One region of the Oceanobacillus sp. FSL K6-0127 genome, then DNA from elsewhere that is predicted to be linked to it. Evidence: riboswitches for the same ligand, from Rfam matches in the RefSeq annotation. Region 1 holds a riboswitch; each other region holds the start of a gene.

What was found. Region 1 has a riboswitch for thiamine pyrophosphate ahead of MHH64_RS18530 (YkoF family thiamine/hydroxymethylpyrimidine-binding protein). Riboswitches for the same ligand answer to the same signal wherever they lie in the genome.
Region 2: it holds a riboswitch for thiamine pyrophosphate, as region 1 does, so the genes downstream of both, MHH64_RS17625 (thiamine phosphate synthase) here and MHH64_RS18530 (YkoF family thiamine/hydroxymethylpyrimidine-binding protein) in region 1, are expected to answer to the same signal.
Region 3: it holds a riboswitch for thiamine pyrophosphate, as region 1 does, so the genes downstream of both, MHH64_RS05820 (lipoate--protein ligase family protein) here and MHH64_RS18530 (YkoF family thiamine/hydroxymethylpyrimidine-binding protein) in region 1, are expected to answer to the same signal.

What each region holds. Positions count from the first base shown of each region.
Region 1 covers NZ_CP150287.1:3,780,175-3,790,516, forward strand. The annotation lists gene MHH64_RS18520 (ABC transporter ATP-binding protein) at 1-1,214, opposite strand, end outside; gene MHH64_RS18525 (ECF transporter S component) at 1,211-1,789, opposite strand; gene MHH64_RS18530 (YkoF family thiamine/hydroxymethylpyrimidine-binding protein) at 1,782-2,390, opposite strand; TPP riboswitch at 2,487-2,593, opposite strand; gene MHH64_RS18535 (sigma-70 family RNA polymerase sigma factor) at 2,709-3,248, opposite strand; gene purU (formyltetrahydrofolate deformylase) at 3,886-4,785, opposite strand; gene MHH64_RS18545 (Gfo/Idh/MocA family oxidoreductase) at 4,891-5,874, opposite strand; gene MHH64_RS18550 (hypothetical protein) at 6,051-6,176, opposite strand; gene MHH64_RS18555 (hypothetical protein) at 6,659-7,147, opposite strand; gene MHH64_RS18560 (DUF3100 domain-containing protein) at 7,147-7,938, opposite strand; gene MHH64_RS18565 (M20/M25/M40 family metallo-hydrolase) at 7,963-9,222, opposite strand; gene MHH64_RS18570 (GNAT family N-acetyltransferase) at 9,806-10,342, shown strand, end outside.
Region 2 covers NZ_CP150287.1:3,559,864-3,570,205, reverse strand. The annotation lists gene MHH64_RS17650 (M20 family metallo-hydrolase) at 1-48, shown strand, start outside; gene MHH64_RS17645 (hypothetical protein) at 45-1,352, shown strand; gene MHH64_RS17640 (AbgT family transporter) at 1,377-2,891, shown strand; gene MHH64_RS17635 (4Fe-4S binding protein) at 2,989-3,228, shown strand; gene MHH64_RS17630 (hypothetical protein) at 3,722-3,859, opposite strand; TPP riboswitch at 4,045-4,154, shown strand; gene MHH64_RS17625 (thiamine phosphate synthase) at 4,293-4,889, shown strand; gene thiO (glycine oxidase ThiO) at 4,886-5,995, shown strand; gene thiS (sulfur carrier protein ThiS) at 6,008-6,211, shown strand; gene MHH64_RS17610 (thiazole synthase) at 6,208-6,981, shown strand; gene MHH64_RS17605 (ThiF family adenylyltransferase) at 6,978-7,997, shown strand; gene MHH64_RS17600 (alpha-glucosidase) at 8,542-10,194, shown strand.
Region 3 covers NZ_CP150287.1:1,166,883-1,177,224, reverse strand. The annotation lists gene trpE (anthranilate synthase component I) at 1-159, shown strand, start outside; gene MHH64_RS05850 (aminodeoxychorismate/anthranilate synthase component II) at 143-745, shown strand; gene trpD (anthranilate phosphoribosyltransferase) at 729-1,754, shown strand; gene trpC (indole-3-glycerol phosphate synthase TrpC) at 1,755-2,540, shown strand; gene MHH64_RS05835 (phosphoribosylanthranilate isomerase) at 2,541-3,146, shown strand; gene trpB (tryptophan synthase subunit beta) at 3,415-4,614, shown strand; gene trpA (tryptophan synthase subunit alpha) at 4,614-5,411, shown strand; TPP riboswitch at 5,547-5,650, shown strand; gene MHH64_RS05820 (lipoate--protein ligase family protein) at 5,926-6,714, shown strand; gene lipA (lipoyl synthase) at 6,707-7,651, shown strand; gene MHH64_RS05810 (hypothetical protein) at 8,657-8,881, opposite strand; gene MHH64_RS05805 (thioredoxin family protein) at 9,012-9,350, shown strand; gene MHH64_RS05800 (ABC transporter permease) at 9,374-10,342, opposite strand, start outside.

The DNA of each region.
Region 1 (10,342 bases):
TCCGTTTCCATTTTTAAGCGAAGACTAAATGCAATTTCCTCAAAAACCGTGTTTGCAATAAATTGATGCTCAGGATTCTGGAAAACATAGCCGATTTCTTCCCGTAACTGCGACTCCTTCCAACTTCCAATCTTTCTATCTTTTATAGAAACGCTTCCTTTTGTAGGCCGCTGAATACCTGCTAGAATTCTAGAAAAGGAGGTTTTTCCACTGCCATTCGCCCCAACAATTGCAATAAATTCACCATGGTAAAGCGTTAGCGATATATCGTGAATAATTGGTTGCTGTTCTACCTTCCATGATATATGAGAAGCTTTTACATAGGGCAAACCTGCTTCAGAGGGAATACTTGCTGTATTCACGCTTTTACTCTCGAATAATGAAAAAGGGTTTATCTCTCCTACGGTAAGTGGTAATTCCCGCTCTGTTTGCGGTCTGTTTTTCAAGAAATATTGCGTTACTTTCGGTAGCCAAATACCTTGTTCTTCCAACTCTTCTAGCCTGCACGCAATGGCATTTCTTAAATCACCATCATAAAATATCTCACCGTTCCGATTCAATAAAAGACAGCGATTTGTTAGCTCTGTCCAGCCATCCAGCTGGTGTTCAATAATAATAAGAGAGCAATTTGTTTTTTCTTGTATCGATTGGATGGTCTGAATCACATCCTTTGTTGCAATCGGGTCTAGATTAGCTGTTGGTTCATCTAAAATTAATAAAGAAGGCTCTAATGCAAGAATACATGCAAGTGCTAATCTTTGCTTCTGCCCTCCTGAAAGTGAGCTTATTGCAGACTTTTTAAACGCAAGCAACTGTACTAATTCTAGAACATGGTTAATTTTTTCTTCCATATATTCATGCGGAATGCCGATATTCTCTAATCCAAAGGCAACTTCATCTTCAACAGTCAGCATACAAAATTGTGTCTCTGGATCCTGAAAAACAACTCCGACTTGCTGACTAATTTCGCCCGGACGATATGCTGTCGCTGTTTTTCCATTAATGACAATTTCTCCATGTACTTCTCCATCTAATTCGCGAGGATATAGTCCGTTCAGACAATACGTTAATGTGCTTTTTCCGCAGCCACTAGGACCTAATAGCAATAAGCTTTCACCATGATTTAGACGAAAATTCAAATTGGACAGGGTGTCCCCCTTTGGATTCGATTCAAATTTTAAAGTGAATTGCTTTACTTCTACCATTAAACTCATGCCGCATTTTTCCTCCGATATTCTTTTCCTAAAGCAAAGCTTGATAACACACCTGTTTTAGCTAGTCCATCACTCAATGCCTTTCCTAATAATCCAGCAATCAATGCTCCGCTAATTAGTCGAATAATGAACATTGCTAGAACATAGCCTGTAGCTAAAGCAGCATAGCCACTCATGAAATAACCATAAATAAAACTGGTGATAGCTGATCCCATTCCCGCTGCCATTAATACCCAAGTCGAATAATTCTTCCATTTAGTTGCTGCAAATACAGCTTCCGCACCGATACCTTGAATCATTCCAGTAACAATGAGCATTGGTCCAACAGCATTTCCGATTAACACTTCGACCATAGCTGCTATCGTTTCAGATAAAAATGCGGCCCCAGGCTTCCGTATAATGTAGGCTGCAATAATCGAAACAATAAACCAAATACCAAAAATAAAGTCATAGCCAATTGGTCCAAAGAAACCAACTAAGACTGCTCCAACTGGCAAAAAAGCTAAATAGACGACTGCGAACACAACGGACAAGGCTGCTAATACAACTATTTCTTTAAAGCGCCAATTATTCATTTTGATTCGTTCCTGTATGGGATGGACTGTTCGCTGACATCGAAACGGTCATTACCGTATGACTTGAGCCGCCTTCAACGGTTGCTTTAAACACTTTTTCCAATCCATCAAATATTGCAATCGCTTCACCATCTAATCGTGTAGCATAATGGGCGTGACTAACATCTACGTATTGCTTCATTGCCTCAATTTGACTGTAAATTACATCCATATAATTACCGCCGCCCAATGGATACAAGGAAAATTTTGCTGCAACCCGCTGGTTTATATGTTTGACATGCTCTGCATTCAGCGGAATCTCATCTTCTGCCATATAAGCCTCCCCCATTGAATCCCCAGGACATCCTAATGAATACGTAGCTTCAAATGCAACATGTTTCCCACTTTTTGCTGCATGAGCAAATATCGCCTTTGTCACATCAAAAACATGTGTCAGCTTTCCTCTTACAGTTGTTGTTACATCATCTGTATCCATATGAACCTTCGATGTATCTGCCTCCTCTAAAGCACCTTTAATAATCTCGATAAACTGATCACTCATCGGATGAATTGAAAAACTAGCTCCTGCAATATCACTTTCCGTACAAGTTTGATGTACCATTGTAAATTCCTCCTTGTTATATATATTTCCAAACAAAAAAACTACATCCCTGGGGAATGCAGTCTACATGTATATATCGATATCAATAGAAAGATATACAGATTGACTACACTTCCCCACGCTAGTATTATCTAGTTCGGGTGCAAAGGGTCAGAACAATCCAGTTCTTCTCAGCCGCTTTCACAGCTCCCCTAGCGTAAAAATAATGATGAAGTTTTCTGTCTTCAAGATACCACAGGCTTGATTTATTGTAAAGCACTTATTATTTTTAAAATTTAGTAATTGAATACGTTACCCATTAGACTATATATCCTTTTACTAATATCTAGCCACTCCACATTTTAACTTTCTCCTAGCCTCTTTTCCCCAGCTTTTTACAGCCTCCATCGAAACACCTTCTTGTTCAGCAATTTCTTTAACAGACATGTTCTCGATAATAAAATAGGTTACCCATTTCCATTGATTTCCGGTAAGTTGTTTTTTCACATGTTCCCAAAAAATCTCATCAGTTATCGGCTTTTCAGCTATCATCATTGGATAGGAAATAACATGACTACGATAACAATTTCCATTATGGAGAAGTCTTTTCTGTTCAATATTCAAAAGTATCTGCTTTTCCTTCTCTCTATTTGTCTTACGTATTAAATCTATCAAACGGTTGCGAATTATATAGTTGAAGTATGTTGCGAATGGGCCTTTATCTGGTTGATGCTTCTCGTATGCATTCCACATCGCCACTAAACCCTCTTGAAAAAACTCCTGTTCGGTGTCTCTAATATTTAATCGATGGATATGATAGTGAATTCTTCGCTCATTTTGTTCAACAATCTCTTCAAATGTTACGTTGTTATTGGTCATTCAATCCCTCCTCGTCTAAAATACACATTGGCTTTTAGACTTTTTCGTTCGATTTACAACCCTGTTCACTTTGATGGTACAAAGATAAAACGATTAACGAATGCTAGTCCGTTATTTCTTCTTTTTCTAATCACCTTCATTATAGAACAAATGTTCCTATTAATAAAGTGTTTTCCTTTAAGTAATTAATAGAAATGTGGGAGAGTTATTATTGAAAACATGTGATTTATGCGATTCTCATTGGAGCGCTCACTGACTGGATTTTTGCAGATTAACATGTCATGCCGGCTCTTTCCTTTTCGAAAAATTTCTTAACTCGATTGTTTTTGTTTCTAAGTATCCGCGCCTCGGCTGTTTCTTCTCATCATTTCATCCAAAACGACCGTGACTGCTTTCTTATCGATAGATTCTTTTTTGCTCTTTCAACCAAATTAACCGACACACATGTCTGCTGGGAAGCTTTCCAGAGGAGGCTGAGACCGTATTCTCAAAATGCTTCCGCCCGCAGTATTTCGTGGGGGAGTTAGCTCATACCATGGAGCTTAGAACCAGGTTATTTTTATAATGACTAAAATATCTGCAAGTCGAAACTAAGCTATAAAAAAGAACCAGCTCATGATCAGAACTGGCCCTTTGATTAAAATACAATTGTTTTATTTTTATAGACAAGGATGCGGTCTTCGAGATGCCATTTTACTGCTCGAGCTAGTACACTTCGCTCAATCGATTGGCCAATTTTTTTCATATCATCTCCATTATCACGGTGATCGACTCTGCCAATATTCTGTTCGATAATTGGCCCCTCATCCAAATCATTCGTTACATAATGTGATGTCGCACCAATCATTTTCACTCCACGCTGATAAGCACGCTCATATGGTTTCGCCCCAATAAAAGCTGGTAAAAATGAATGATGGATATTAATAATACGGTTTTCATAATGCCCTACAAAATCTGGTGTCAGAATCTGCATATAACGTGCAAGCACAATTAAATCGACTTCATATTGTTCAAGCAATTGCTTCTGTTTTTCTTCCACCTGATGACGTATTTCCTTATTCGCTGGTATATAATAAAATGGAATGCCCAGCGATTCGACCATCTCACGAGCAGTCTCATGATTACTTATCACAAGTGCAATGTTTGCCATTAGATCGCCACTTTGCCATTCCCAAAGGAGCTCTAATAAGCAGTGCGGTTCATTCGAGACAAATATAGCCATGTTTTTAATATCACGAACATACATGATTTTCCATTCCATATTGAATTTCTCTGCAATTGGAAGAAACGTTGTCTCCAGTTTACTCATTTGCCCTTTTAAATCAGGACATTCGAACTCGATCCGAATAAAAAATTCCCCACCTTCAGGGTTCATCGTAAACTGATCAGATGCGACAATATTGGCATTGTGCTCATAAAGGAACTTTGAAACTGCCGCCACAATACCAGGTTGATCTGGACATTTAATTAAAAACCGAGCACGATTGTCATTTTGTTTTTGAAACGCTTGTATTTTACCTTCCGAATAACTGTTCATTCCTATTCCCCTCATTTTTCGAATATCATTTTACTTTAGGCAATTGATTGGAAACAGTCAAGTATTATCTATATTTTGCAATTCAACAAAGACATCCTACGCTTTTTAACGTAAATCTGCATCAAATACAATTTCTGCGTCTTTTCTCGCTGCCTCCAGCACTTCAACAACTGACTTTGTATAATCGAGCAACGCATAGCATTTTTCAAAATCCTTTGCAGCAAAAATTTGCTGCATCTCAGCTACCTCATAATAAAGGCGATTTTCATTTGTTTGTGTATTGAGCTTTATTTCGCGATTTTCCTTCTTAATCATAACCTCTTGACAACCATTCGCACCGTTTACTACGTTCAAATATCCTTTTTCGCCTTGAATCATTGCAAAATTCATACTCTGTGTATCTTTCGCACCGACGCACTCTGCGATAAAGTTCGGATAGGACAGTACCGCAACACCAGATGTATCAATTCCATTTCCATGTTTATTTGCTGTGTAGCTAACTTTTTCCGGTTTTCCAAACAGATTCATTACAAAGTGCAGATTATATACATTGATATCTACCAAAGCACCTCCGGAAAATTTCGGACTAAAAATGTTTGGTGTTTCTCCACTTAATAATACTTCATATCTGCTTGAGAACTGACTGTAGTTACATTGAATGAACTTAATTGCACCAAGACTAGCGATATGCTCTTTCACTAATTTATAATTTGGCATATGGATCGTGGAAATTGCTTCAAAAAGCATCCGTTGTTTTTGTTTTGCCAGTTCAATTAATTGTTCGGTTTCACGTATGGTCGATGTAAAAGGTTTTTCACAGATTACGTGCTTACCGTGTTGTAATGCAAGATATGCCTGTTCAAAATGCAGGCTATTTGGTGATGCAATATAAACAAAATCAATAGCAGAATCATGCATCATTTCATTTAAATCAGTATAAATAGCAGAAACATCAAATTTATCTGCCAGAGCTTGTGCTGATTCTTCTTTCCTTGAATACACAGCAACACATCTAGCTCCATCAACTTCACGAACAGCGGATAGAAATAATTCCACGATCCTTCCAGTTCCGATTGTAGCAATGTTCATATGTAACACTCCCTCAAAATTCTATAGTCCAACCTATTTTAGCATGGAATGTTCGATACTTGCAGTTTCTCTCGCTAAATGCAATTTTTATCCTAAAAGATATTGTTCAAAAAGTTCAGCAAGATCACATATTAAAAAGACTGCTCCTGAATTTAATCAGGAACAGTCTTTTCTTTTTACAAATATTTATTTAAGCTAAAATACTCTTTTACCGCTTGAACCGTTTCTATACCCTGGTAGAAAAACACAGACAAAGCAGTTAGAGAAAAGAACCCTAATATGACAAATCGTATCCACATCATGAACATAGCCTCCTTTTAATTAAAATCATTCATTTAATTAAAAGAAGTCTGATCACATAATTAGATTGGTAAAATACTGGAGTTAGCACTATGAGTCTTCTCATGAGCTTTATACAAAAGTAAGACAGGTATGGTAAACATACAAACAGAAATAATAAAAATTCAAACTTAACAATTGAAATCTTTTGCTTTCCATCATCTGTAGGGTGAAACCCTGTTGAAGTATTGTTACTTAAGTTCTCACCTTGCTCCATAACAAAATGATTATGCAGCTGTCCATCTATGGCAAAATAGGAATACCCAAATATCGTCGTGAGATAAATGAAAAGGACGACGTATTTTTTCATAAATACACACCCTTTAGAATTGTTTATACAATTATACACTATTAATGTCTATGTTGAAAGTAAAAATTTGTGATGCACTATTTTAACATACTACGAGATTACAGTAAAGCTCACGCCATGATGGATGGAGTATATTTAATTTCCCGCTAAGTAAAGACCTAGACTAGCAATCAACGTACTTCCTAAATATGTTCCAGTAAAAACAAACATACCTACTATCGCAATTTTCCAAGATGTTTTTCTCAGATCAACAAGCCGATTTGCTACAGAAATTCCCGCAAATGTTAAAATAGGCGTGGTTATTGAAAGAAAATCAACAGCTTGAATCGCTGTAATAAAAAAGTCAAATAAAAGGCAAAGCACTAAAGAAGTAATCGAAACCCAACCTAATACAGGGAATTCCCTCATAAATTTGACTGGTGTCTTCTGCATTAGATCTGAAATACCAATTCCAATCATAGAAAAGAGCCATAACGTACTAAGACCAAGAAAAGTCATTGATGTGACTGGCATTGAATCTGGATTTTTTAAATGTTTAATTTCTTGTGTAAAGACAATCAGGCTAACACTAAGAAGCAATATCAGGCCGTACTTTATATATTTATTCGTTAACATGTTAGCCATTATTCTTCACCTCTAACCAATAGTTTGTACATAAATTTCTGTAATGGCGCAGCTAAAAATACCATTGTAAATGTTCCAAGAAAGCTTGTTAATAATTGACTTGCAGAAGCATAGGCTAAAATCGTGCTTTCCATGTCAGGAACCTGTGCAACTAAACTTGCAGAAGATGCACTCATCATACTTCCAGATCCCACTCCTGATGCCATCGCCAGTGCTTCAACCGGAAAACCGAAACCGAGCAATACAGGTGCTAAAATACTGAAGAAAATCGTTCCGAATAATGTACCAATAATATACAAGGAAAGTACTCCTCTTCCCTCACTGGAATTAAGGGTATATTTTTCTGATATATACGCAAGCTCCCCTTCACGCCCAATTCCTAACGTTGCACCAATCGCTTCACGTCTTAATCCAAGCAGAATTGCTATTGGCAGTCCAAATACAACTGTACCAAGGTTTCCAATTTCTTGGAATAAAAATACCCATCCAACCTGAAGTATTTCTCTTATTTGCGGGGCTACATCTGCTCCGTATCGAGCCATTAATGGCAACATAATAAAAATTAAATACTTCCCGGCAAAATCAATGTTTGCTTTACTATAAACATGCCTCCAGAAACCTTTTCGAAACAGTTGCAACCCTAAAATCATCGTAATCACAATAGCAAATACTAAAGGTAATAATCCAATCGAGATACTTCCTATTGGTATACTCTGAAAACCAATCATTTCAGCTACTGTAATAATAATAAGCACAAAGATAATAAGAAATATAAAGTTTTTGTTCTTCATGTGATTGTCCTCTTCCCCAGATAGTTACTTAACAATTCCTTCAATTAATTCTATATACGATTCATAACTTCTTTTGTATAACTTAGCTTTATCAATTCGTCCGTTCATTTTTTTCAAAACGTCAGCTAAAAACCTTGGAAAAATTTCATAAATGTACTCAGGATCGATATCGATAAAGTCATCACCATGAATCGTGCCAGTAAAGCCACTATAACCAATTTGGATACATGGCATCATATAGGATAAATCACCAATGTCTCCAGCAGCACTAATAAAGTTATTATTCTTTATCGCTTCAATTTCCTCGTTTTCCTCGAATGCCTCCAGCACAAATTCTGACAGGTAACGATCTTGAACAAAAGGAAGATATCCCATTTGGGTAGTCCCTTCAACTTCTCCCTGTAAGGCATAAGCACTGCCTTTAGCAGCAGCATCTAATTTCATTGCCGCTTCTTTCATATAGTCCACCGATTTTGTACGCAAATCTGTACCTACCATAATGCGGTTTGGCACGACATTTGTAGACATGTCAGATTCCATTACAATCGGATTTATTCTGACTTGTTCTGAATCTTTTAATTGCTGACGACTTAAGCCAACAGCAACATTAAATAATGTCGACATATTGTATGCGTTTTTTGACGAAAACGGATCAAATCCAGCATGTGTTGCTTTTCCTTTGAATGTATATTTTTTATACAGAAAACCAGCTAGATCAGCATTTATTTCTGTAGACCGCTTATCAAATTCTCCACCCATTGCATGAACGCAAATGGCGAGATCAATATCATCAAATACCCCTAATCTCATTGCCTCAGGTTTACCACCATAATGTTCAATCGTTTTTTCTTTCATTAGCCCTTCGCGATAAGCTAAATCCAAGTACTCTTCTGCAGGAACAAAAACAAATGTAATTTGATAGTCTAAGTCTCTGTATGCTTCTGTCTTGAACAAATAATGATATAAGCTAAGTGCTATTGCTACCTGTGTATAGTGCCCACAGTTATGCGCTGCACCTGTCTCTTCATTTGCATGCATATGTGTAGGCGCATATACAGCATCCAATTCAGCAATAAAAGCAAGGTGCAAGTCTTTCTTTTCATTTCCTAGTGTAACTCGGAACCCTGTTGTACTAAATTCATCAATTTGGATGGTTTGATTAACTTTTTTTAAATAATCAATTATTGTTTGCTTCGTCTGATGCTCTTTATATCCTAACTCTGGATGATAATATATTTGTTCAGCAATTTTTTTGATCTCTTCATAATGTTTTTTGAAATGCACAGCCAGATCTCCTTTTGCTTAAAGTATGATAATTAATATAAAAACAGTACTGAATAATACTATCACGATTGAATTATATCGTCAATACCAAACATTTTATTATATATTTTTAATAAATGTTCGGTTTTAGCTGTTAATGGATTATTCAACAATATCCATATTGGAAAACGTCTATTTACTGCTATCACACACTTTCTATAGCCTTTTTTCTATTTTGAAATTATACTATTCTAGAAAGAATAGATAATTTTCTTTTAAGGATAAGAAATGAGACAGTTATTGGCATCATTAGTATTAGCAATTATTATTGCTTTTCACCTCAAACAGCTTTGGCAATTGAAACTGATGAGCCCGAACTCGGGGCATTTTTAGAAGATATCAGTTGGGAAGCAAAGGATTATATTGATTACCAGGAAAGTTTTCAGTAATGATTTTCCAATAATCAAAATGGAATATTTTAATAAGAAATAGGAGTAATCTAACGTTGAAATAATGGCTTCATCTTTTTGGGTAGGTTCCGTCTCGTATAACTCTTGAATGCTAGGTAAGCCACACTAACCAATTCAGAAGGGGGAATATGAAATTGGATTCAAACATGATTAAATTTCGAAGACTTATATTAGAGGATTTACCACTTTTGTATAACTGGATTAGAAATGACCACTTTGTTAACCGTTTTTGGGCTTACAACAAAAAGGAACCTTATGAGAAGGTAGCTAAGGAATTTTCTGATTATATCAAACGGGTTGAGCCAACTGATCCGTATCTAATTCTTTATGATGATACACCTATTGGTTATATACAAACATTTAATTGGAGTGATTATCCAATATTTGAAAAGTACGTTGATCTAACTAACTCAGCCAGCTTAGACCTATTTATAGGAGAAGAGGAGTATAGAAATAAAGGACTTGGCACTAAAGTTCTGTCACTTTTCCTAAGTCAGTTTGTTTTTTCAGATGAAAGTGTAGACAGGTGTATTATTAATCCAGAGGTTAACAATCGTATAGCTATCCAAGCTTATGAAAAAGTTGGATTTCAGATTATCAAAATGGTCCCAGATATCCCAGAAGAGCCTGGACCTGTTTTTTTCATGAGCTTAGATCGTCATGAGTTCCAA
Region 2 (10,342 bases), 220 kb from region 1:
AAGGTTATGATGACATTTTTACAACAGGAAGCAGGAGAACCAATATGAAAGTAAGAATTGGGGTCATCGGTCCTGCTGATTCTGTAAATCAAATTATGACTGTTGCAAAGGAATTTAGCGATACATCAATTGTCCCATTTACCTATGAATCGCTCGAGGAAATAGACGAAATATTGAAGAATAATAAAAATCAATTTGATCAATGGTTCTTTTCGGGAATAATGAATTTTTCTTATGCAATGGAGCATACGCTTTTGTCAATGGATCATGCAATCTATCCAGATATGAATGGATCAGCTTTTTTAGGGACATTGCTTGAGGCGCAGCTTAATGAGGATAAGGTCTATAAAAAAATAAGCATTGATACGATTGAAAATGAAGAAATAGACAAGTTATTATCCTTTTATCAGTTACACTCCATGATTTATAATAATATTCCTTTCCAAGGATATGAACATAACGAAAAGCAAATTGCTTTTCATGAGGAACTATATGAAAAAGGTAAATCGGAAGTTGCTATTACATTTATTCGTTCTACTTATATCGCTTTGAAAGAGAAAGGAATTCCTGTTTACAGGGTTATGCCATCCTATTTATCGATCGAACAATCGTTTAGACTATTAATTCAACGGGCGCTATCCAGTCGCTATAAAAATGCCCAATTGGCTGTAATCGGGTGCAATGTAGTGTTTAATACGAATGAAGAAGCGATGTATTATTCGTTCAAAATGAAACATAAAGAACTCGAATTGCGGAAAACATTGCTTTTTTTAACAGAAAAAATAAATGGATCATTAATGCAGCTAGGTGATGGATTATTTTTTATATTCACAACCCGGGGAGAAATTGATGATCAATTCGAAGTGGCGATATTTGAAATAATGGAGGATGTTAAAGTCCAGGAGAATATTCAATTGACTATCTCGATTGGATTTGGTGAAACAGTATCCCAAGCAGAAGACCATGTAAGACTAGGATTCCACCAACTGGAAACAGAGAAATCAACATCTATTATTATTGTCGATGAAGACCAGTCAATCACAAAAAAGAATGCAGATAATGAAACAATTGCATTTAAAACGATGGAGTTAGATGAGGAATGGCAAGAAAAAATTAGACACAGTGGTGTAAGTCCAAGTATCGTTTCAAAGATAAGAGCTTATTCAAGAAAATATAATCGATATGAATTTACAGCTAGTGATGTGGCCAGGTGGCTGAAAAGCACAGAAAGAAATGGGAGAAGGATTGTCAGCCTGCTAGAAAAGGCTGCAATTACAGAGCAATGTGGAGAGGTGCAATCAAATGTACGAGGCAGGCCCAAAAAAGTATTTCGTTTTTGTGCATTGAAATAAGAGAAAATAGAAGGGATGGATTTGATGGCAAGAGGACAAAAAAGGTTTGGCATGCAAAGTTTTTTGAACGGAATTGAAAGAGTGGGGAATAAATTACCGGATCCATTTATGTTGTTTGTCATTCTTGCAGGTATCGTTATCGTATTATCATGGGTAATCTCACTATTTAATGTCACGTTCACATTACCAGGTGAGTCTGAGGTGCTCGCTATAAAAAGCTTGATCTCAGCTGAAGGGCTGCAATATATTTTAACATCGATGCTGGACAATTTTGTTGGTTTTACACCATTAGGGATTGTTTTAGCGATGATGCTGGGAATTGGCCTGGCTGATAAGGTAGGGCTTTTAGAGACTGGAATAAAGAGTACGATTTTAAAGGCACCAAAATCATTGGTTACATATGCAGTGGTTTTCACTGGTATTTTGGGAAATATCGCATCTGATGCTGCGTTTGTTATTATTCCACCACTGGCTGCAATGGTTTTCTATAATATTGGCAGACACCCTCTCGCAGGACTTGCTGCAGGATTTGCTGGTGTGGGCTCCGGTTTTACAGCTAATTTAATGATTACTGGCACGGATGCATTGCTATCTGGAATTTCAACGGAAGCGATTCGTACTGTAAATCCAGATCTCTATGTAACACCTGTCGATAATTGGTATTTTATGTTGACATGTGTATTTATTTTAACTTTTGTTGGCGGATTTGTTACGGAAAAGATAGTAGAGCCACGCTTAGGTACCTATGCAGGTGGAGCAGCCAAAGAAGTAAAGGGAACAACTTCCTTGGAAATAAAGGGATTGCGTAATGCTGTGCTTGCGGGTGTTGCATATGTTGTATTAATTGTTACAGTAATTCTTATTCCTAGTTCCCCACTGACGAATGAGGAAGGCGGAATCATCCCTTCACCATTTTTATCTGGAATTGTGCCATTAATTTTGTTTTTGTTTATTCTAGTTGGTACGGTCTATGGGGTAACAGTAAAAAAGATTAAAAGCTCGAAGGATATCGGGACCTATATGGGAAATGCAATAAAAGACATGTCCGGATTTATCGTACTCGTATTTGCGGCAGCTCAATTTATCTCCTATTTCGAATGGACAAACATGGGAGCTTGGATTGCTATTAGTGGAGCGAACATGCTGGAATCCATTGGTTTAACAGGAATTGCTGTTATATTAGGGTTTGTTCTTTTAACAACACTATTGAACTTGTTTATATTTAGTGGATCTGCACAATGGGCGTTAGAAGCACCTATTTTTATACCGATGTTTTACTTTTTAGGATACAGTCCAGCATTTGTTCAAGCGGCATATCGAATTGCAGACTCATCCACAAACGTAATCACACCGATGAACCCGTATTTGATTATCGTGCTTGGATTTATGAAGGAGTATGATAAGAAAGCAGGAATTGGTACATTGATTGCATTAATGTTACCATATACGATTTTCTTTTTGATTACATTTACGATTCTTCTGTTAATTTTCTTCTACTTTGGAATTCCGTTTGGCCCAGGAGTAAGTGTTTATGTATAATGTTGTCGGAATTTCGAGTCAAATGGTTTACTTCAAGACGTTTAAGCATTATCATTTAATAGAGAGAAAGTGATGTATGTAAGGAGGTAAATCATAAATGGCTTTTGTAATATTGGATCCATGTGGACCGGAAAAGGCAGCAGAATGTGTGAGTGTCTGTCCGGTTGATTGTATAGAAGAGGGACCAGATCAATTTTATATTGATCCTGACATTTGCATTGACTGTGGTGCGTGCAAAGCAGTTTGTCCTGTTTCAGCGATCGAGGAGGAATACGATTTGACTCCTGATCAAGAAGTATTTTTAGAAAAGGCGGAAGAATTCTTCGCGAATAGATAGATTTATTGGATAGTAGACGAAATGTTCTAGAAGAAACGTCTATTTGTTCAACTAGCAGTGCTGTTAGATTGGCAGTGCTAAAAAATATGCATTATAAATAGTCAACCCCGCTATTCACAGTAAAGAGTCACGAAGTGTATCCGGCGGGGTTGACATTTGTATTTAGTGGGAAAAAATCGGGTAGCAATATGCGAGGTTTGTACTGTATTACAGTTGCGTTTAGAAGATTGAATCTCATTAAGCTTCCTGGTATACCTATTTCGCGCTCATGCTTATTGCTTTTCCCAAAGAAGATTGTTATCTACTCTAATAATGTTTACTGCGTCTATAACCTCATGATGCCAGGTGTTATTCTTTTCTTTCATCGATGTGATATCCCAGCCCGCTTCAGTTTGTTATTCGATGTCTGATCCAACAGTTTTAACTAAAGAAGTAAGCATTTTTTCCATACAATTTAACTGTTCTGGACGCATCAATTGCGGAAGGTTATAGCTTACTTTTCATTTTTAACTTCTTCTGCCAAATTACTAGCAATCCACCGCTTTGCTGTCGTTTCATCAATTTCATATACTTTGCCTGCTCGCAGCAATTCACCATGATATGCTGTCTGTACGTTCATTTTTACTTTCATTATTTGAGACCTCTTTCTATTTTTTCTAGTTTTAGTATACATGAAAATGGTATTTTTTTGGTTCGAAAATAAAAAAGCTGTGTGAAATCTAGCCTACAACTCGTCTTTAAACTGTATTATTTGAAAAATCCAGACTTTGCAAATTTTTCTATTTGTGGTAAAGTAATGATAAGTAAATACGTAGCGTTATTCACTAGGGGAACCCTTGATAAGGGCTGAGAAAAAAGTAGTTACTTTGAAACCCTCAAAACCTGAACAGGCTAGCACCTGCGTAGGAATGTGGCAAGGGCAAATTGTATTGTTAGTTTCATTATACAAATACGATACCACTTTCTGTGTGCAGGAAAGTGGTTTTTTTGTGTGCATAAAAACTGTAATTGCATTATTAGGTAATGATTCTTGATGAAACCTGAAAGAAAGGGGCGGGAGTTTGATGAAGCTAATTGCTGTAACCGCAGATAGCATGACTGTTGAAAAGCTAACAGATACCATTATTGACATCATCGACGAGATTGATTTTCTCCAAATTCGTGAAAAGTCAAAAACAGCCCGTGAAATTTTGCAGCTACTAGATTATCTGCAAATGAATGGGGTTGATAAAGAAAAAGTAATTCTAAATGATCGGCTTGATATCGTACTGCTTAGTGACATCCCAAATCTTCACCTGCCAGAACATGGCTTACCAGTAAAAACAGTGAAGAAGCAATATCCGCATCTAAGGGTTGGTTGCAGTGTACATTCATTCGAAAAAGCGAAAGAAGCTGAAGCGGATGGGGCGGATTATATAATATTTGGTCATTGTTTTGAGACAAGCAGTAAAAGGGGAATACCTCCAAATGGAATTTTGCCAATTGAACGAATGAAAAGAGAAATTCACATCCCAGTTTATGGTATCGGAGGAATTTCATTGGAAGAGGTGCCGTTAATGAAACAGACAAAAGCAGATGGAATTGCAATCATGTCCGGTATTTTCCATGCCGATGCACCAAACGTGATGATAAAAAAATATAGGGAGGCAATTTCAAAGTGAAACAGCATTATGAAGTAGTCGTAATAGGTGGTGGTATTATTGGTTGTTCGATTGCCTACTACTTAGCGAAAGAAAAGGTTGATGTTGCGTTATTTGAAAAAGGACAAATTGGTTTGATGACTACAAGTGCTGCGGCTGGTATGCTCGGTGCTCATTCTGAAAGCAATGGCGAGGATACAATATTTTCGTTTGCCAGATCGAGTCAACAAGCATATCTCAGGTTGAAGGATGAGCTTTATCAATTAAGCGGCATTGATATTGGATACAAAGAAGGTGGAATATTAAAGCTTGTATTTTCAGATACAGATAAGCATCAGCTTACTCCGCTTCTGAAGCAACCAACTGCAGAATGGTTGGATAAAGAAGAAGTAAAGAAAAGGGAGCCATTGATTGCTCCAAATATATTAGGAGCAGCATATATAAAGGATGATGTGAGTGTTATACCAGATCAAACCTGTGAAAGCTTTGCTAAAAGTGCTCGAGCCCTTGGTGCATCCATTATGGAAAGCAACGGTGTTTATCAAGTGGAAAAGAAAGATGGCAACTATCTTGTCCGAACAATGCATGGTGATGTCGAAGCAAATTATGTTGTCTTTGCTACAGGTGTATATGGTAATGGGCTATTTAGGCAAATTGGATTAGATGAAGAGCTCATACCAATTAAAGGTGAAAGTTTAATCGTTCATAGTGAACAGCATGTATTAGAGTATACCCTATTTCATGAAAGCTGTTATATCGTTCCTAGAAATAATGGAAAGCTTGTTATTGGTGCAACCATGATCAAGAAGGATTGGAGTGATACTGTAAGCCTTGAAGGAATCAAGTTTTTAATTGAAAAGGCAAAAGCCATGATTCCATCTGCAATCGAATGGAAAATCGATCACGTTCAGGCAGGATTGCGACCAGGCACGTTTGATGGCAACCCATTTATCGGAAGGCATCCAGAGGAAGAAAGAATACTCATTGCTTGTGGGCATTACCGAAATGGAATTTTACTTGCTCCAGCAACCGGGGAAATGATTCGTGATTTTGTTGTTGGAAAAGACATAAATAACGGATGGATGCAGACATTTCGTGTAGATCGTCGTCAAAGCATAGTAGTTTAGGAGGTGATAAAAATGAAATTTCAGCTGAATGGGAAACAGGTGGAACTTCCAGAGGTAGTGGATTCAGTCGGAGAGTTGCTGGCACACTATCAATTACAATCTCGGATTGCTGTCGTAGAGGTAAATAAGGAAATTGTTATGAAGGAAGAATACGAAACAAAAAGGCTTTTCAATGGGGATATCGTAGAAATTATTCATTTTGTAGGAGGCGGATGATTATGTTAACCATTGCTAATCGTACTTTCCAATCTCGTTTATTATTAGGCACAGGGAAGTACCCATCATTTGAGGTTCAAAAAGAAGCAGTAGCAGTATCGGAAACAGAAATTTTAACGTTTGCTGTTAGAAGGATGAATATTTTTGAAGCAAGTCAGCCAAACTTCTTGGAACAATTGGACTTAACTAAATATACGTTACTTCCGAATACAGCTGGAGCAAGTACGGCCGAAGAGGCTGTTCGTATAGCGAAACTTGCAAAAGCGTCTGGTTTATGTGACATGATTAAGGTGGAGATCATTGGGGATAAGCGCACGCTTTTGCCAGATCCAATAGAAACTTTAAAAGCATCCGAAATGCTCCTTGAGGAAGGGTTTATCGTGCTGCCATATACGTCAGATGATGTTGTTTTGGCGAAACGTCTGGAAGATTTGGGAGTTCATGCTGTTATGCCAGGTGCAAGTCCTATTGGTTCGGGAAAAGGAATCATTAATCCTTTAAATCTAGCATTTATTATTGAACAATCCAATGTACCCGTAATTGTTGATGCGGGAATTGGATCTCCTAGGGATGTGGCATATGCAATGGAGCTTGGAGCAGATGGAGTGCTTTTAAATACTGCGGTTTCTGGAGCAAAAGATCCAATCAAGATGGCGAAAGCTGTAAAATATGCGCTGGAAGCTGGCAGGCTGGGGTATGAAGCGGGAAGAATAGAAGAAAAAGACTATGCAGTGGCAAGCAGTCCGACAACAGGGATGGTAGGAACGTGAAGACACGCTACTCTCGCCAAGAATTATTTTTAGGAAAGGAATCGCAAAAGAAAGTAGAATCTGGAAGTGTTATTATCATCGGAGCAGGTGCATTGGGTTCCAGCAGTGCAGAAATGCTTGCAAGAGCAGGTGTTGGTAAACTAACAATTGTTGATAGGGATTATGTTGAATGGAGTAATCTACAACGACAGCAATTATATAGCGAGGCGGATGTCCGGGATAAGCTTCCTAAAGCATTCGCTGCAAAGAAGAGGCTTGAGCAAATCAATAGTGGGATAGATATTAACAGTCTTATTGAAGATGTCCACGGTTTAAATATTGAAGAAATGATAAAGGGTCATGATGTTATTCTCGATGCTACGGATAATTTTGAAACGCGTCTAATCGTAAATGATGCAGCTGTAAAACATGACATTCCATTTATCATGGGGGCATGTGTTTCGAGTTACGGTTCCACATTTCCAGTTATTCCAAATGTCACACCTTGTTTGCATTGTTTACTAAATCATTTACCGGTGGATGGCATGACGTGTGAGACGGTAGGGGTGATCAGTCCAATTGTTCAAATGGTTACTGCAACACAAGTAACCTATGCTTTAAAAATTTTAACTGGAGCCCAGATATCGCCGGTGCTCAGGTCGCTTGATATGTGGAAGGATGAAAAGGCTGAAATAGATGTGACACGTCTTAAAAATAGCCATTGTCCAACATGTGGGGAGCAACCAACGTATCCTTACTTGAAATTTGAGAATCAAATGAAATCTGATGTGTTATGTGGAAGAGATGCGGTGCAAATTCGGCCTGCTACTTCAAGAGTGTTTGAATTAAACGTCTTCATGGATAGGTTAAAAGGAAATGCAACAAACCTATTAATCAATCCTTTCTTACTTTCCTGTGTTTTTGGGGAATTTAGGATTGTTTTCTTTCGGGACGGACGTGCAATTGTACATGGAACACATGATAAAAGAATAGCCCGTTCCGTTTACTCTCGACTTTTGCAGTATTATTCAGCGTAAAATAAGCGTTTCTTATAGCCTTGGACTTGACCGTGTGTTTAAAGTCCAGGGCTATTCAGTGTAAGTTCATTTTAATGTTCGTAAAGCTTTCGCTAGCCTCCAATATTTCACCCACCATTGATTAATTTTTCTATAAATGTGCAATCGTTTTCCTGTAATACTCCCTTATTTAAATGACATCTTTTTTTAGGTAATCTTGCTAAATAGCAATATTTAATCTAGATACTATTTAAAAACAATTGCCCTTTTATATTTATCGTGCTACTATTGTAATCGAAGCAATTAGTGCAAACGTTTTCGCTGGTGTTGCACAGTTGCAATAACTAGCTTTTTAATATTGTATGTGAAAGCACTTGAATTCATTGAGCACGTTAGTCAATTGAGTTGAAGGTTAAGAGCCCGGCAAAATCTATCAGAAATTACCATACGTCAGCTAATAGAAGGTATACGCTATGATAGAAGAGGTTTACCATTTTCTGCATTTTATCGACATGTGGAAACTTAAAAAATCATTTGAATCAGCAATAGAAAAAGGGGGATAAAAATGAAGAAGATATGGTGGAAAGAAGCAACCGCTTACCAAGTATATCCGCGAAGTTTTATGGACTCAAACGGAGATGGCATCGGAGATATCCAGGGAGTTATTTCTAAGCTTGATTACTTGAGGGAGCTTGGTATTGATGTGATTTGGATAAGTCCAATCTATCAATCTCCAAATGATGATAATGGTTATGATATTAGTGACTATCAGGCAATCATGGATGAATTCGGGACAATGGCAGACTTTGATCAACTACTTGAAGCCGCTCATCATCGTGGAATGAAGCTAATTATGGATTTGGTTATTAATCATACATCTGATGAGCATTCCTGGTTTATTGAATCACGTGCTTCTAAAGGTAATTCGTATCGAGATTATTATATTTGGCATCCAGGTAAAAATGGTAAAGAGCCGAATAATTGGGAATCTATCTTTGGTGGTTCAGCGTGGGAATACGATAAAGAAACAAAGGAATATTATTTACATGTGTTCTCCAAAAAACAGCCAGACTTAAATTGGGAGAACCCAATTGTCCGTGAAGAGCTGTACACAATGGTAAATTGGTGGCTCAATAAAGGAATTGATGGGTTTCGAGTAGATGCGATTTCCCATATAAAAAAGGTTGCTGGATTCCCAGACTTGCCGAATCCGAAAAAGATGAAATATGTTCCTTCCTATAAAGGTCATATGAATCGACCGGGCATTCAAGTTTTTTTAGAGGAATTGAAGGAAAAAACCTTTTCTAATTATGACATTATGACTGTTGGGGAGGCAAATGGTGTACGTATGGACGAAGCGGAAGAGTGGGTCGGAGTGGAAAAAGGGAAATTCGATATGATTTTCCAATTTGAACATTTAGACCTTTGGGGTAAGCATACCGATACAGGCTTGGATATACATGCCTTAAAGAAAACATTGACTAAATGGCAAAAAGGATTGGAAGGTATTGGATGGAATGCATTATTCTTAGAAAATCATGACCAGCCTCGTTCCATTTCAACATGGGGGAATAGTAGGGAATATCGTGTGGAATCTGCCAAAAGCTTAGCGACAATGTATTTTCTTATGCAAGGAACGCCATTTATATATCAAGGGCAGGAAATTGGGATGACGAATGTTCAGTTTCCATCCATTGATGATTATGATGATGTTGGGATGAGAAACTATTATCATGAAGAGCTGAGTAAGGGAACCCCCATTGAAAAAATCATGAAGGTAATTTGGAAAACTGGTCGTGATAACTCAAGAACTCCAATGCAGTGGACACATGAAAAGCATGCCGGTTTTACAAATGGAACTCCATGGATGAAAGTGAATCCGAACTATACGGAAATAAATGTGGAACAAGAAATTCAAAATCCAGATTCAATCTATCATTATTATAAAAAACTAATTAAGTTGAGAAAAGAGAATAGTGTTTTTATTTATGGGAACTACGAACTGATTTTAGAGAATCATGATCATGTTTATGCGTATACGAGAACATTGGATGATGAGGTTGTTATCGTAATAACCAACTTATTTGCGAAAAAGGTAGAAATAGAACTTCCAGCAGAGTTAAAGTCTATTAAGAAAGAATTACTTCTGTGTAATTATAATAAATTAGAAGAAAATGTATTGTGGCCATATGAGGCGAGGGTTTATCGGTTGTTGTAGCTTTTTGTACCAGAGGGGGACAAAAATCTGTATGATTGTCCTCTTTCAATAAATCTTAATGAATAACGTTTGCACAATATAAGCAAAAAAATAGGTGAGCAGATAAAATTATGAATATGTTCATATTATTTTTGTAACCGGTAACAAG
Region 3 (10,342 bases), 1.8 Mb from region 1:
GCCCTTACGATTCGGTCTCTCATTCTTAAGAATAAGAAAGCATATTTACAGGCAGGCGCAGGAATAGTGTACGATTCGATACCAGAAAATGAATATCAAGAAACATTAAATAAAGCAAGATCACTAATGGAGGTGCAGAAAATTGATTCTTTTAATTGATAACTATGATTCATTCACGTATAACCTATATCAATATTTTTCAGAGTTAGACCTTGAAATTCAAGTTATCCGAAACGATAAAATTTCAATCGCTGAAATTGAAGAGCTCGAACCAAAAGCGATTATCATTTCTCCTGGACCAGGTTTACCAGACAAAGCAGGCATTTGTATCGAATTGGTGAAACACTTTCACACAACCATCCCTATATTGGGCGTATGTCTAGGTCATCAAGTAATTGGAGAAGCGCTGGGAGGCAAGGTTGTTCCTGCAAAGCAAATTATGCATGGCAAAACCTCACTTGTTGCCCATCAGAATACTGGGGCTTTTAAGGAATTGCAAAACCCGATTGAGGTTATGCGCTATCATTCTTATGTGGTTGATCGGGACACATTACCCGAGGAGTTAGAGGTTGTTGCATATGCGATAGAAGATGGAGAAATCATGGGGATCAAGCACCGAGACTTTCCACTGTACGGACTTCAGTTCCACCCAGAATCAATTGGCACATTATCCGGCAAAACAATGATTCAAAACTTTATGGACGAAATTAGAAAGGAGTTCTTAACCAATGAAACCGTATCTTAAAAAATTGATGAATCGTGAGCATTTAACAGTAACAGAAATGAAGGAAGCTGCAAATTACTGCTTTACAACGGATGTGACTGAAACCGAAATAGCTGGATTTCTAACGGCGTTACAGATTAAAGGAGAAACTGCTGACGAAATCACTGGACTTGTTGAAGTAATCCGTGCCAAGTCCTCCTATCAAACGAGTCCAATCCAAGATGCAATGGACAACTGTGGTACCGGTGGTGACGGGTCCAATAGTTTTAATATTAGTACCACCTCGGCATTTGTTATTGCCGGGGCTGGCGTTACAGTAGCAAAGCATGGAAATCGGAGCATCTCCAGCAAAACTGGAAGTGCTGACGTACTGGAACATTTAGGCGTCTCCCTCTCATTCTCCAACGAGCATGTTAGTGAAATGCTTGCAGAAAATAAAATTGCATTCTTATTTGCTCCACATGTTCACGAAGCACTTCGCCCTTTTTCAGTCGTTCGAAAGCATTTGGGACTGCCAACAATTTTCAATGCGATTGGCCCACTGACAAATCCGATTGAGCTTGATACCCAACTGATTGGTGTATATCGTAAAGATTTACTGCCAATTATCGCAGAAGCAGCAAAGAAATTGGGCAGACGCCGAGCAGTTATTGTAAACGGAGCTGGGTCAATGGATGAAGCTTCTCTAGCTGGAGACAATCACTTGATTATCCTCGAGGATGGGAAACTCACTGAAACAACAATCCATCCAGAAACGGTTGGCTTATCCATTTATCCAAATGAAAGTATCCGCGGTGGGGCCGCAAAGGAAAATGCGGAAATTCTCAAATCTGTTTTAAACGGGATCCCTGGACCATACTTGGATACGGTTTTATTAAATGCAGGACTTGGACTATTTACAAATGGTAAAGCAAAGAGTCCTCAGGAGGGGATTGAATTAGCACGCGAAAGCATCCAATCAGGCGCAGCTTTAGAACGATTACAGCATTTAGTAGCATACAGCAAAAAAATTCCAAGTGGGGTGTATTAAATGACTTTCTTAGAGAAAATTTTAACCGAAAAGGCAAAAGAAGTTGCCAAATTAAAAACGAAAACGATTGAGCAGAAAAACCACTCTCCAATACCTACTTTCAAAAGCAGAGTCAAGGGTGCAGCACATATGAATATTATTGCTGAAATCAAACGTTCCTCCCCATCAAAAGGAGCCATTCATATGAATGTAGACCCCGTTAAACAAGCAACACAATATAAACAAGCTGGGGCCGCTGCTATTTCTGTACTGACAGATGAACCTTTTTTCAATGGATCGATGGACGATTTACGAGCTGTTCGAGAAGCTGTAGACGTTCCGATTTTATGTAAGGACTTTATCATTGATCCGGTTCAAATTGATCATGCAAAAGCCGCTGGGGCAAACATTATTTTGCTCATCGTTGCCGCCTTATCCAAGGAACAATTTACTGAATTATACAACTATGCAACAAGTCTTGACCTAGAGGTACTCTGTGAAGTTCATAATGAAGAAGAATTGAAATCAGCATTAGAAGTAGATCCGGAGATTATCGGAATCAATAATCGTAATTTAAAAACATTTGAAGTCGACCTTGGGACAACAGAGAAGCTCGCTTCTCTGCTAACAAAGCAAAATGCAATTCTAATTAGTGAGAGTGGAATGAAAACAAAGGAGGATGTAATACGAGCTGCTGATGCAGGGGCTAATGTTGTTCTCGTCGGTGAAACACTGATGCGATCAGACAACGTAGATGAAACCTTCAAACAGCTGAAAATTCCACTACCAGTGAAAGGGGCGAATTAAATGCTCGTCAAAATTTGCGGCATTAAAACAATCGATGCAGCCAATGCGGCAGTAAAGGCCAGGGCAGATTATATCGGATTTGTATTTGCCGAGAGTTCGAGAAAAATCTCCCCTGAGGAAGCTGCGATGATTGCAAGCTCCCTCCCTGCTTCCGTTAAAAAGGTTGGTGTTTTTGTCAATGAAACGGTGGAGACAATGAAGGAGACCGCTCAAACAGTTGGCTTAGATACCATTCAATTACATGGAGACGAACCTCCAGAGGTAGCGGAGCAGCTGCCGTATGAAATTATTAAAGCATTTCCGGTTAATAAAGAAACACTACCTGCCATTCGCTCTTATCCATGCGACTATTATTTACTAGATTCATGGAGAGGCGGAAGCGGCATTGCCTTCGATTGGAGTTTAGCTGATCAGCTATCCATCAACCGGGCAAAAATCATGCTAGCTGGCGGACTTACTCCGGAGAATGTTACAAGAGCAATAAACACTGTCAGGCCAGCTGCCGTTGATGTATCCAGTGGTGTGGAAACAAATAAAGAAAAAGACCTTAATAAAATAGAGCAATTTATAAGAAATGCTAAATTGAATGAGTGGGTGGAGCGTTAGTTCCTTTGCAAGCCGGTATGGTGCTATAAAATAAGAGGTTGGTTCTTTTGCGGGCGGAGGTGGTGTCTTAATACTTAAGGATGGTGCTTTAGCACGCGGCATGGTGTCTTAATACTTGAGGATGGTGCTTTAGCGCGCGGTATGGTGTCTTAATACTTGAGGATGGTGCTTTAGCGCGTTGAGATGATGTCATAATATTAGAGAGCGGTTTTTGTACAGTGATTTATAGTTAACTAAACTTTTATAAATGATAAACGAGGTGTAATATATGTCAATTTATACAATGCCAAACGAAGCAGGTAAGTATGGACAATTTGGAGGGAAATTTGTCCCCGAGTTATTAATGCCAGCCGTCATTGAATTAGAAGAAGCCTATGAGAAAGCAATGAACGATCCAGAATTTATCCAGGAGTTAAACTACTATTTGAAGCAATATGTTGGGCGGGAAACACCATTATATTACGCCGAGCAACTTACCAAATCACTTGGTGGTGCTAACATCTATCTAAAACGAGAAGACTTAAATCACACAGGTGCACATAAAATTAATAATACGATTGGGCAAGCATTACTAACATTAAGAATGGGAAAGAAAAAAGTAGTTGCTGAAACAGGTGCAGGCCAGCATGGTGTCGCAACGGCAACTGTTTGTGCATTACTCGGATTAGAATGTGTTGTCTTTATGGGTGAAGAAGATATTCGTCGACAAAAGCTGAATGTATTTCGAATGGAACTGTTAGGAGCTGAAGTACGTGGAGTCTCACAAGGTAGCGGAACGCTGAAGGATGCGGTTAATGAAGCATTGCGTTATTGGGTTAATCATGTTGATGATACCCACTATATTATCGGCTCCGTTGTTGGTCCGCATCCATTTCCTAAAATCGTACGTGATCTTCAATCTATTATCGGGAAAGAGACAAAAAAACAAATCCTCGATCAAACTGGTAAACTAGCAGATGCAATCATTGCTTGCGTCGGTGGTGGTAGTAATGCAATGGGAATGTTCCACCCATTTATCGAGGATAAAGATGTAAAGCTATTCGGTGTAGAAGCTGGTGGTGCTGGTCTTGATACAAATCAGCATGCTGCAACTTTAACTGGTGGCGATGTCGGTGTATTACATGGAACATTAACTTACTTACTACAAGATAAGGAAGGGTTAATCGAGGAAGCATTCTCCATCTCTGCAGGTCTTGACTATCCTGGAGTAGGTCCTGAGCATAGCCATTTGCATGAAATAAATCGGGTAAAGTACACATCCATTACAGATGATGAAGCACTTGAAGCTTTCCAATTTCTATCCAAGACTGAAGGAATTATTCCTGCATTGGAAAGCGCACATGCAATTGCATATGCAATGAAGCTTGCAAAAGAAATGCCGCAAGACGAGACCATCGTCGTTTGCTTATCAGGGCGTGGGGATAAAGATGTCGAACAGGTGAAAGATCGGATTGGAGGGAACATATAATGGGTAAAGCAAAATTAGAAAAAGCAATTCAAGATAAGGCGAGGGTGGATGAGAAACTCTTCGTTCCTTATATGATGGCAGGCGACGGCGGGCTCGATCGCTTAGAAGAAACGATTTATTTCTTACAAAATTGTGGGGCTGCAGCAATTGAAGTTGGTATCCCATTCTCCGACCCAGTAGCAGATGGACCAATAATTCAAGAGGCCGGTATACGTGCATTAAAACATGGCACAACCTTAGCAACGGTTATCGATAAACTAGCAACCTTTAAAGATAGACGTTCAATTCCAATAGTTATCATGACTTATTTAAACCCAATTCTAGCCTACGGAATTGATCGATTCGCCAAAGATTGCTTACAAGCGGGAGTTGATGGCGTCATTATACCTGACATCCCGATGGAAGAGGAAGGAATCATTGCTAGTTCTCTGCAAGAACAAAACATTGCTTTTATTCGCCTTGCAGCAATGACAAGTTCAGAGGAACGCTTAATAGAATTAGCAAAACGTTCAGAAGGATTTCTGTATGCTGTTGCTGTGAAAGGAACAACTGGGGAACGTGAAACACACGATACGAAAGTGCATGATTATTTGAAATCGCTCAAGAAAAACAGCTCTATCCCTGTTCTAGCAGGGTTCGGTGTATCAAATGCTGAGCAGGCACAACAGCTTTCCAAAGCATGTGATGGTGTCATTGTTGGGAGTAAAATTGTCCAGCTTTTACACGAAGTAAAATTAAAGGACATCCAGCAATTAATAAATGGAAGTATTCAATCAAACGGGCAAAAAGTTCGGTAAAACACACATGTCCAGATAGCTTCTATGTGAACGCGAACTAATTTAAAAATTCTTAACGCTAATTGTTGCATTTATCTTTACAATTATCACAATTAGCAGTAAGCTTAGCATGTAATTCGAATAAATAAATAAATAAATACGCACTAGGGGAGCTGCTTTGCTGAGAAAGACGTTTCGCGCCTGACCCTTTGAACCCGAATTAGGTAATACTAGCGTGGGGAATGTGCAGTCGACAATGGATCGGATATGTTATCGCTGGATAAATTTATCAAAGACTGCATTCTATTTGATGCAGTCTTTTTTTAGCAAAAGCGTAGTCCTGTTAGCGCTGCATGAACTTAGTAAAAGGAAATACGGTGTTTGCGTCATGAGGTCAGGGAAATACCACTAGGTCTTTAACATCATCGGCGCAGTAGCTAGCAGCTCTCAAAAAAGTAATTTTTCATCGGAGGTGTCTACATTGAAGAAACATTGGGCTTTTATCGATACCGGCTTCCAAGATGCTTCGTGGAATATGGCGTTTGATGAGTGCTTAATCAACTGGCATCATGAAGGTAAAATCCCGCCGACATTACGATTTTATGGCTGGAAAGCACCTAGTTTATCTGTCGGCTACTTTCAAAAGGTTGACAACAAAATTGATTTCGATGCAATAGAACGACACAGGTGCCAATTTGTTCGTCGTTTAACTGGTGGCAGTGCAGTCCTTCATGACGATGAGCTAACGTATAGCCTTGTTATTTCTGAGAATGATCCAGATATTCCTGTATCCGTTCAAGAAGCATACCACGTACTATCTAAAGGGGTATTTGAAGGGTATCATAACTTAGGTATTCCAGCTGAATATGCCATTTTAGACAGAGATAGCGCCAGAGGGAGAACAGCAATATGTTTTGAGAAACCAGCCTTCTACGAAATGGTTGTAGACGGCAAAAAACTTTCCGGAAATGCGCAAACAAGGAAAAAGGGTGTCCTCATGCAACACGGTTCGGTTCCAATGAGTATGGATACGGAGATGCTTTTTGATTTATTCCTGTTTTCTTCCGGACGGATACGAGAACGAAGTCGAGCCGCATTTTCCAAAAAAGCGGTTACAATTAATCAATTAACGAATCGAGAACATCATTATGACATGTTAACACAGGCATTCAAAGAAGGATTCAAAAAAGGATTAGACCTAGAACTCCACCCTTTGCAATTAACAGAAACCCAATGGGAAGAAGTGCAGCAATTAGCACATTCAAAATATGAAACGAGAGCATGGAATATTAACTCAAATAAGGAGCGTGCTAGCATTGGCTAAACAGGCAGAATATATTCGTAAACCAGAATGGCTAAAAACAAAAATCAATACAAATGAATCCTATAAAAAATTGAAGCATTTAATGCGCGATAAGCGATTAAACACAGTATGTGAAGAAGCAAAATGCCCAAATATTTATGAATGCTGGAGTGAGCGTAAGACAGCAACATTTATGATTCTAGGTGATACGTGTACACGAGGATGCCGATTTTGCGCGGTTAAAACAGGTCTTCCAAGTGGGCTTGATTTAGGCGAACCAAAGCGAGTTGCTGATTCCGTTTCCATTATGGGGTTAAAACACGTTGTTGTGACAGCGGTCGCGCGTGATGACCTAGAAGATGGAGGTGCAGCAGTTTTTGCCAATACTGTACGGGCAATCCGCCATCAGAATCCAGGCTGCACAATTGAAGTCCTGCCATCCGATATGAAAGGGGATTATGAAAGCTTACATACACTTATGGATAGCGAACCAGATATATTCAATCATAATATTGAAACCGTTAGACGATTAACAAAACGCGTTCGAGCCATCGCAAGATACGACCGATCCCTACAGCTGCTTCAACGTGTGAAAGAAATTGCGCCAACTATTCCTACGAAATCCAGTATTATGGTTGGTTTAGGAGAAACAAAGGAAGAACTCATTGAAGCAATGGACGACTTGCGTGCACATGATGTGGACATTGTTACAATTGGGCAGTATTTACAACCAACTAAAAAACATTTAAATGTTGAAAAATATTATCATCCAGATGAATTTGAAGAATTAAAAAAAATCGCACTTGAAAAAGGCTTCTCGCATTGTGAATCTGGACCATTGGTACGCTCTTCTTACCATGCGGATGAACAAGTAAGCCAATCTTCCGCACAAAAACGAATTAAGTATATGAAAGGCTATGAAACACAAGAGAATAAAAAAGTTGATTTTCAATTTTAAATAACAGACTACTTATAAATCCCCCTGGTCACTTATAAAATGGTTAAGGGGGATTTATCGACAGCATGATCTTCCATCCAACAAATATCCTCTCCCCCCTCTTGGAAAGTGAAATAATAAATACTATCGCAACTTTTATCTCCACTTTAAAACTATCTTTTCTTACTATAGCTACACCTACTTCATGTGCAGCATTTTCATTTAAATAAATTTATTAGACTATTATACAAGCATTGTGAATATATCTGCATATCTTAATAGTAAATACATCACCAAAGAAAGGAGCAGTAGTTTATGAGCTACCCTAACTGTTCATGCGGTCACAATGACTGTGTTTGTGAAGTAGTAAGGAAAATAGTTGCCGCACAGAATCAAGTAGCTGATAGAAATAAGCACTGTAGCAGTAGCTGCAACGACTCTATAAGAGAATTATATTCCCAAAATCATAGTATAAATAGGAATACAACTATCCCCTTTATTCTATTTAACAAAGGCAGTCTTAAACCATTTATTGCAAGCGGTGTGTACAAGAAGAAAAAAAAGGGATGTTGCGAGGATGCGTTTTTCGCTGCTCTCGAAACACCAGTCTTACGGGCAATACGATTTATTCCACATACATGCTGTGTCGAAGTTGAATTATTACAGCCGGTAAATGAACACAGTATTCCACTGACGCACGGAGGTAAAAATCTAGTTGATTTCTTTAAAGATAAATGTCATCGACAAACAGTAAACTTCAAAAAAACCGGTATATGTATCACGCTAGATTTAGAATGTTTTTGTGCGATCACTTGCTTATCGCCAATCAAACTCTTGCCGCGGCGCTCTCATTCTTCAAACTGTTAGGAACAGAAGCGCAAGCGCCTGGTTAGCGACGTACGGGCTGCGCTCCGAACTGTGGGGATTTGGAGTAACTAAGTTGCCCACTGCATTCAAATTTTATAATTTCCTAGTTATTTTACCAAAACAAATAGAAAGACCCTAAAGCACTTTATTTAGGGTCTTTCACTTCTGTTCTTCCGAATTGTTTTTTCGTTGATACTTTCGCTCACTTTGTGAGTCGTCCTTCGTTTTTGTCTTTTTCTTCTCGTCCTGACTTTCTATTTTTAAATCTTCCATCGGAATATCATCGACAAACTTCTGCTCTTTCTGTTCATCCAGCTTCGTTCTTCTCTCCTCATTCCACTTTGGTCTTTCATTTGTAGAAGAATTCTTATTTTCACTGCTCATTTTCATCTCACCTCTACGCTTCTTTTTCTTTCCTCTTCCTTACTTTCCATATTTCTAAACCTCTATCATGTAAAAACTAATTTTTCTTGGTATACTTTATGGATTGAAAAAGGACGGAGGTTACGTTACGATGAAAGAATTTGAAAGTATCAAGTCAATCGAACATATAGAAACATTTATAACAGAAAACCGACTCGCATTCCTTTATTTTTCCCGACCGAATTGCAGCGTCTGTCACGGATTATTACCACAGGTTCAACAATTGATGAATTCCTACCCACAAATAAACACGGCTCACATTAATGTAGAGGAAGTGCAAGAGGTAGCTGGGCGTTTTTCAATCTTCACCATCCCGGTTCTATTGCTTTTCGTAGATGGAAAAGAATATATACGGGAAGCACGAATTGTACATTTGGATTTATTAGAAGAAAAGATACGGAGAATTTATGAAAATGTGCTTGAATCCTAATGATTCAAGCACATTTTCGCTTATTATATTTCTCTTCGCATTGCTTTTAAAACATCAATTTGTGTAGCTCGTTTTGCTGGACGTAAACCAGATAAAATGGTCACAAGCAAACAAATCCCGACGGATATTAAAACAAGACTGACAGGTATCATTGAAAACTGCAGCTGCTCTGGCAGCTCTTCCTGAAACGCAAATTCAATAATTAATGGCAAACCGAGATTAACTAAAAAGCTGACTAGATAAGCTACTATGGTACCAATTAATGCCCCAACAATCCCGATATAACTGCTTTCCAGCAGAAAAATTTGTTTAATTGTTTTCGGGTTTGCACCAATCGCCTTCATAATTCCAATATCTGGCGCACGTTCAGTTACCGCCATTGTCATTGTATTATAAATACCAATTGAAGCAATAAGAATCGCAATCGTACCGACTAGAATTAAGCCTGCTTTCATAATCGTAAATAACATGTTGATCTGCTTCATCTCACTAACAACGGAATATGAAGCATAATTTGAATCGTCGAGTTCATCCACTATAGTCTGTACTGCCTCTAGGTTCGTTGCATATACTTTTACTTCATCAAATGCATTGACAGTTGCTGAATCAAGCTCGTCTCCATCAACACCTAATTCTCCTCCAGGTGTGCCAGTATAAGCTTCCACGCCAGCAAAAACCTCACCCGAAATATATACATTCTGATCTTGTACCCACTCTTTCGTTGGCTTTTTTAAAATTCCAACAACAGTAAGCGGAGTTGTCTGTTCCTCCCCATCGACGTCTAAATCCTTCTTCACTGTCATATTTAACGTTTGTCCAATTAAATCGGCTTGGTACAGATATTCCTCTTTAATTTCTCCAGATGCTTCATCATAAATATCCTCATCTTCCACATCCTGTACAAAATAATCCAGAAAATGATATCCTACAACAACTTCATTCGGCTTTTCCGGCAGCCTTCCTTCATCAAGTTCCAACCCAGCATCTACCTC